One region of the Mesorhizobium sp. CO1-1-11 genome, then DNA from elsewhere that is predicted to be linked to it. Evidence: riboswitches for the same ligand, from Rfam matches in the RefSeq annotation. Region 1 holds a riboswitch; the other holds the start of a gene.

Evidence for each region. Region 1 has a riboswitch for thiamine pyrophosphate ahead of thiB (thiamine ABC transporter substrate binding subunit). Riboswitches for the same ligand answer to the same signal wherever they lie in the genome.
Region 2: another riboswitch for thiamine pyrophosphate. It lies ahead of LB554_RS27530 (Ykof family thiamine-binding protein); the one in region 1 lies ahead of thiB (thiamine ABC transporter substrate binding subunit).

Annotation. Positions count from the first base shown of each region.
Region 1 covers NZ_JAIUHE010000020.1:102,341-105,742, reverse strand. Annotated here, with positions in the region: gene LB554_RS22760 (ABC-F family ATP-binding cassette domain-containing protein) at 1-1,411, opposite strand, end outside; gene LB554_RS22755 (thiamine diphosphokinase) at 1,413-2,072, opposite strand; TPP riboswitch at 2,159-2,273, shown strand; gene thiB (thiamine ABC transporter substrate binding subunit) at 2,317-3,315, shown strand; gene thiP (thiamine/thiamine pyrophosphate ABC transporter permease) at 3,384-3,402, shown strand, end outside.
Region 2 covers NZ_JAIUHE010000032.1:6,061-9,462, forward strand. Annotated here, with positions in the region: gene LB554_RS27520 (formyltransferase family protein) at 1-1,041, shown strand, start outside; gene LB554_RS27525 (hypothetical protein) at 1,100-1,408, opposite strand; TPP riboswitch at 1,680-1,793, shown strand; gene LB554_RS27530 (Ykof family thiamine-binding protein) at 1,784-2,392, shown strand; gene LB554_RS27535 (ABC transporter permease) at 2,355-3,218, shown strand; gene LB554_RS27540 (ABC transporter ATP-binding protein) at 3,215-3,402, shown strand, end outside.

The sequences.
Region 1 (3,402 bases):
TGCTGGTGACTGTGCGGTCGAGGAAATCGCGGTCGTGGCTGACCAGGATGACGGTGCCGGCAAAACCGGCGACCAGTTCCTGCAGCAGTTCCAGCGTCTCCATGTCGAGATCATTGGTCGGCTCATCGAGAACCAGGAGGTTTGCTGGCCGTGCCAGCACGCGCGCCAGGATCAGCCGCGCCCGTTCGCCGCCGGACAGCTCGCGCACCGGCGTGCGGGCCTGTTCCGGCTTGAACAGGAAATCCTTCATATAGGACACGACATGGCGCTGCTCGCCATTGATGACGAGGTTCTCGCCGCGCCCGTCGGTCAGATATTGCGCCAGCGTCTCTTGCGGGTCGACCGCCTCGCGCTTCTGGTCGAGCGTGGCGATCTCCAGATTGGTGCCAAGCCGTATCGAACCCGCGTCCGGCGCCAATTCGCCGGTCAGCATCTTCAGAAGTGTCGTCTTGCCGGCGCCGTTCGGCCCGACAAGGCCGACGCGGTCGCCGCGCTGGATGCGGGTCGAGAACCCCTTGACGACGGTGAGGTCGCCAAAGCTCTTCTCGATGTTCTTGGCCTCGATCACCAGCTTGCCGGATTCGGCGGCGTCGCTTGCCACCATTATCGCGGTGCCTTCGGCGCCGCGATGGCCGCGAAAACGCTGGCGCATGGTCTGCAACTCGCCTAGGCGCCGCATGTTGCGCTTGCGCCGCGCCGTCACCCCGTAGCGCAGCCAGTGCTCCTCGCGCACGATCTGGCGGCCGAGCTTGTGCTGTTCGCGCTCTTCCTCTTCCAGCACCAGGTCGCGCCATTCCTCGAAATGGCCAAAGCCCTTGTCCAGCCTGCGCGTCTGGCCGCGATCGAGCCAGACTGTGGCGCGCGACACGCGCTCGAGGAAGCGGCGGTCATGCGAGATGACGATGAGCGCCGAGGAGGTCCGGACGAGCTCTTCTTCCAGCCATTCGATGACAGATAAATCAAGATGGTTAGTCGGCTCATCAAGAAGCAGGATGTCGGGCTCCGGCGCCATGACGCGGGCAAGCGCGGCGCGCCTGGCCTCTCCGCCGGACAGGTCGCCAGGCCGTTCTTCGCCCGACAGGCCGAGATGCTCCATCAGATAGCTGGCGCGGTAGGGATCGTCGGCGGGCCCGAGCCCGGCCTCCACATAGGCGCGCACGGTTGCAAAGCCGTCCATGTCGGGCATTTGCGGCAGATAACGCACCGTCGCCGAAGGCTGGCGGAACACCTCGCCGTCCTGTGGTTCGATCAGGCCGGCGGCGATCTTGAGCAGCGTCGACTTGCCGGACCCGTTGCGGCCGACCAGCGCGATCTTGTCGCCGGCCGAAGCGGTCAAGGCGGCGCCGTCGAGCAGCGGCGCGCCGCCGAAGGTCAGTCTTATCCCGTCGAGATTGAGAAGAGGCGGGGCCATGTCAGCTTTCGGGCAATGGATAGGGATGGGCGAGCAGCAGCGCGCGGCCATGGCCGAGCGCGATGTCGAGGCGGCCCCCGGTCTTGCCGAACTTGACCTCGTTGGAAATGGTCAGCGACGAACCGAACGCCACCTCGACCTTGTCGAGCGGCCATTTGGCGCCGGTGACGGTCAGGCCGGAGAGTTCGGAGAAGCCGAGAATCGAGAACAGCGTGCCGTCGGCATAATCGAAGCCGGCCCTGCCGGGCAGCAAGGGAACACCTTCCTGGGCGCCGCTGGTCAGAAACACATCCATTCCGGCTTCGGCCAGCCGCAGGCCAAGCGCCAGATGCAGGAAGGCGTGGTCGGCGCGCTTGCCGCCGAAGGCGCCCGCCAGCACAAGGCGGGTCGCCCCGCGCTCCAGTGCGGCCGCGATCGCCAGTTCTCCGTCGGTCTTGTCCTTTTCCGCCGGGAAGGTTTGCCGCGGCACGGCGGCGAGGTCGGCGGGCAGATCAGCCGGGACCGAGTCGAAATCACCCACCCACAGTTCCGGCACGAGGCCCAGCATCCGCGCATGGCCGATGCCGGCGTCGGCGGCGATGACGCGCGAGCCTTCGACCTGGCGGTCGAGCCGAGGCGTGCGGATGAGGTCGCCGCCAAGCAGGATGGTGAATGTGCTCATATCCCGTCGCCTTACCAGCCCGGCACGGGAAACGGAAGGCGGCAAAGTCCCACTTGCGCGGGTCATCGGCCCGGCCTATGTGTCGAAATGCTCTAACGGGGTGCCGGACGCGAATTTCGCGGGCCGGCTGAGAGGCAGTGTCGCCAACCCGCTGAACCTGATCCGGTTTGTACCGGCGGAGGGATTAGACGTTTCGGACACTCCGACGCCTCAATTCCTTTCAACGCAAACGAAGGAGGCGCCGATGCGCACGCTTTTATATTCTCTGATCGCTGCCACGGCAGTGACCCTGTCCGGGCCGGCCTTGGCCAAGGACAAGCTCACCGTCTACACCTATGAGAGCTTCACCGCCGACTGGGGTCCAGGTCCCGTGGTGAAGAAGGAATTCGAGGCAGAATGCGGCTGCGATCTCGAGTTCGTCTCGGTCGCCGATGGCGTGGCGCTGCTCAACCGCGTCAAGCTGGAAGGCGCTTCGACCAAGGCCGACATCGTGCTCGGTCTCGACACCAATCTCACCGCCGATGCCAAGGCCTCGGGCCTGTTCGCGCCACATGGCGCAATAATGGACGTCAAGGTGCCGGGCGGCTGGACCGATGACACTTTTGTCCCGTTCGATTACGGCTACTTCGCCGTCGTCTACGACACTGAAAAGCTGAAGAGCCCGCCCAAGAGCTTGAAGGATTTGGTCGAGGGCAGCGCCGACGACAAGATCGTCATCCAGGACCCGCGCACATCGACGCCCGGTCTTGGCCTGCTGTTGTGGATGAAGTCGGTCTATGGCGACAAGGCGCCGGAGGCCTGGGCCAAGCTCAAGACCAAGGTGCTGACCGTGACGCCGGGCTGGAGCGAGGCCTATGGCCTGTTCACCAAGGGCGAGGCACCGATGGTGCTGTCCTACACCACCTCGCCGGCCTACCACATGGTCGCCGAGAACACCGAGCGCTATCAGGCGGCCTCGTTCGAGGAAGGCGAATACCTGCAGATCGAGGTCGCGGGCATCACCACGGCCGGCGCCAAGAATCCGCTGGCGGAAAAGTTCATGGCCTTCATGACCGGGCCGAAATTCCAGGACGCCATCCCCGAGACCAACTGGATGTTCCCGGCCGGCAAGACCGACAAGCCGCTCAACCCCGCCTTCGACAAACTGGTCAAGCCGACCAAAACCTTGCTGTTCAGCCCGGAGGAGGTGGCGGCCAACCGCAAGGCATGGGTCGATGAATGGCTGGCGGTGATGAGCAAGTAGGTTTTGTGGGCTAATCTCGTGAGATGAACGCTCTACGGCGACGCTCCCTAAGCTTCACCCAATCGTTGATGTGCGGTGTGCAAACCC
Region 2 (3,402 bases), on a different contig from region 1:
GAACCCGCGGCCCGCGCCGGGCAACTCAATGCAATTTTCATCCTGGATGTTTCTGCTTATACCGGGCCGCTGCTTTCCGGATGGATCGAGGCGGGAAACCGTGTTGGTGCGATCATCGTGCCTGGTTTTCAACGCCCATCCAGAGGCTTCAGCATTGGCAATTTTCGGCGCAGGCTGAGGCGCCGGCTTTTGCTCAGGCGCCATCTCGGCAACACGCCGGTAAAGCTGATCGAATTCCGCCGGCCTTACGACTGGAACGAGCTTGCCCGGCAATTGCCTGACATCGCCGCGGATGTGCTGATCTGCTTCGCTTTCCCGACCTTGATCCCACAGCAGCTGCTCGACCTCTTTCCCAAGGGCGGGCTTAATTTTCATCCGGCGCTGCTGCCCAATTACCGGGGGCCACATCCTCTCCATCGTCTTGTCGCGGATGGCCAGCATGCCGTCCATGGCGGCGTGACACTGCATAAGATGTCGGCCAATTTCGACGACGGCGACATCCTCGGACAAGTGCCGTTCACCGAAGCAGACTGGAGGTCGCGGCGGGATATGGTGGACAGCGTGGCGAGCGCGATGCGCCGGTTGGTGCGTGAGGTGGCGCCAGCCTATTGCAAGAATCGGGTGTCGGGGATGCGGCAGCCAGCCGGTGATTTCGTCTGGGCTCGACTTGAGCGGGACCACATGGCGATTTTGTCCGACATGTCGATCGGGCACGTTGCCCGGATGTGGCACGTATTGGGCGCTAAACCCGGTATCTATCTGGATGTCGCCGGCCGCCAGGTCAGGCTGGCCTTCCAGGTCAGGCGACTGGGTCCGCCAACCGGAAAGGGTCCGGTAAGGCGATGGGGGACGGTGGAGTTCGATCTTGCCAACGGCCGGGTTCGGCACCTCACCTACGGGCGCCTGCTCAAACGGCTGATGAAAATATACGCCTCGTTCCCACGCCCCCGGGCCGGCAAACCGTACGCTGAATTAAGGGTCTTTGGCCGGGTGGGCAGTGAAGCGGCACCACAGCCGCCAGCGAGTAGTCGCGGACACTGAATCCCAATAGTGGGAACCGTGGAAACTGCGTCCGCGGTTCCCATATCGCGATGGCAAACTACTTTCCGCAGTTGTTGTCATTCACGGTCGGCGCGGTGGCGTTGCCGTTGGCGTCCGTCTGTGCACCCTGCGGGTTGGTCGGGCAATTCTTGTCCGCATTGGAATTCATGTCGCCCGGCGTGGTGGTCGTGCTGTTGGTCGCACCCGGATCGATCGTACTGGGTGAAGCCGGGGTGCTTGGGTCCACAGTGACGGACTTGCCGCTACCGCCGGACCCATCCGCGCCCGCCGCGCTATTGCTTTGCGCCATGGCGGATGTTGCAACGGCAATGGTGAAGGCCGAAGCCGCGAGGATTTTCATGAACATGATTTGTCTCCATTTTCTGTGAACTCGTCGCCGGGAACGGTGCACGGTTTCGCGGAAATCATGAACCGCTCAATCTCTTGTTTTGACACAATCCCGAACGGAAAATTGGTCCTGGAATCGCGTCCAGCGACTGGTGGGACAACCCCTCGGAATGGCGAAGGTTCCAGATTTCCGCGCCGGCGATGTCCAATTGCCCTGGAGCTCGGGCAATGCTTTAGCGCGGCTTGCCAAAAAAACAGCTTTCCCAACCGTCCGAATGATGCTTTAACGCGCCTATCCACAGGGGTGCTCCGTACGGTCGGGGCTGAGACGGGGGCGGCAAGCCCACAGACCCTAGAAGCTGATCTGGGTAATACCAGCGGAGCGAGGCGGGCGATGTTTTCAGGCGCACAGGTTTCCCTATATCCAATGGCCGACGATTTCGTCGGCATCATTCTGGGCGCGCTCGGCGCGCTCGATCCGTACCGCGATAAGCTCAGGATCGAGACCGACGACATTTCGACCTTGCTGGTCGGGCCCCCCGAGGTGTTATTCCCTGCGCTGCGCGACCTTTTCGTGGCCGCGTCTGGCAGCGGCAGGCATTGCGTGCTGTCAGCCACCGTTTCGCGTGGCTGCCCAGGCGAGCCGGATGACCCGATCTGCCGCTCCGACACGTTCGGCGGACCTGCCGGGCCACTCGGCCCGCGCAAGCAAGCCGCCATCACCGCAGTGCGCGGCGCGCCGGCCACTGGCCAGCCGGCGGCGGCGCAGTTCTCGCTCTATGTGATGGGCACTGACGACCACATGGACGAAATCTATGGCTGCATAGATTTCCTGAAGCAGTCCGGCGTCTACGATCGCTCCAAGAATTTCTGCACCAAGCTGCGCGGCGATGCCGGCGCGATCTTCTCGGCCCTCGATGAAGCCTTCTGCCGCTTCGGGCCCGGCGCCGGCCATGTAACCCTCGATGTCACGGTCTCGGCCAACAGTCCCACCGCCGTCTGAACCGCTCGTGGTCTCATCGTCATTCAACCCGCGTAACGTCGCGGGCTTCTTCGCAAAAACAGCGCCGGCCGTGATATCGATCGGTTTGGTGCTCGTGGCCTGGGAACTGTACGCAAACATTTCCGGCATCAAGCCGACGGTTCTGCCGGCGCCCTCGCGCGTCTTCGAACAGGCGATGCTCAATCGGGAAGCCTTGGTCGACAACGCCATTCCCACGGTCCGCGCCACGCTGATCGGTTTTGCCTGTTCGCTCAGTGCCGCCTTCGCCCTGTCGATGCTGGTCGACTTCTTCCAGCCTTTGCGGCGAGCGCTGTTTCCCATCTTCATAGTCAGCCAGACTTTGCCGCTGGTCGCCATCGCGCCATTGGTGGTGCTGTGGTTCGGCTTCGGGCTGGCGCCCAAGATCGTGCTGGTGGCGCTGGTCACCTTCTTCCCGATGCTGGTCGCGCTGGTACAGGGCTACGAGGCTACCGAGGTGGAGATCGGTCAGATGCTGCGTGCCATGGGAGCAGGGCGTTGGCGGGTCTTCATGCTGGCACGATTGCCTTCGGCGCTGCCTTATTTCTTCGCTGGCCTCAGGATATCCATCACCTATGCCGTCGTCGGCGCCATTTTCGCCGAATATGCAGGCGCGGCCAAAGGGCTGGGCATCTACATGCTCAACGCCAAGAACAATTTCCGTCCCGACCTGGTGCTCGCCGCCGTCTGCGTCAGCGCAGCGCTCACCCTTGTCCTGTTCGGGCTGACGATGCTGCTGCAGCGTCTTGCCATGCCCTGGGAACGAGCCGCTGGCAGGCAAGGCGCTGGAAAAGGTCCAGAAGCATGAGCCGGCTCGAATTGCGGCATGTTCGCAAGGCGTTTGGCGGGCTCGATGTGCTCGCCGACATTTCGCTTCGTGTCGATGCCGGCGAATTCGTCTCGATCCTTGGACCTTCGGGAGCCGGCAAGTCGACGCTGTTCCAGCTTCTGACCGGCGCCGAGCATGGCGAGGGTGAGATGTTCTTCGACGG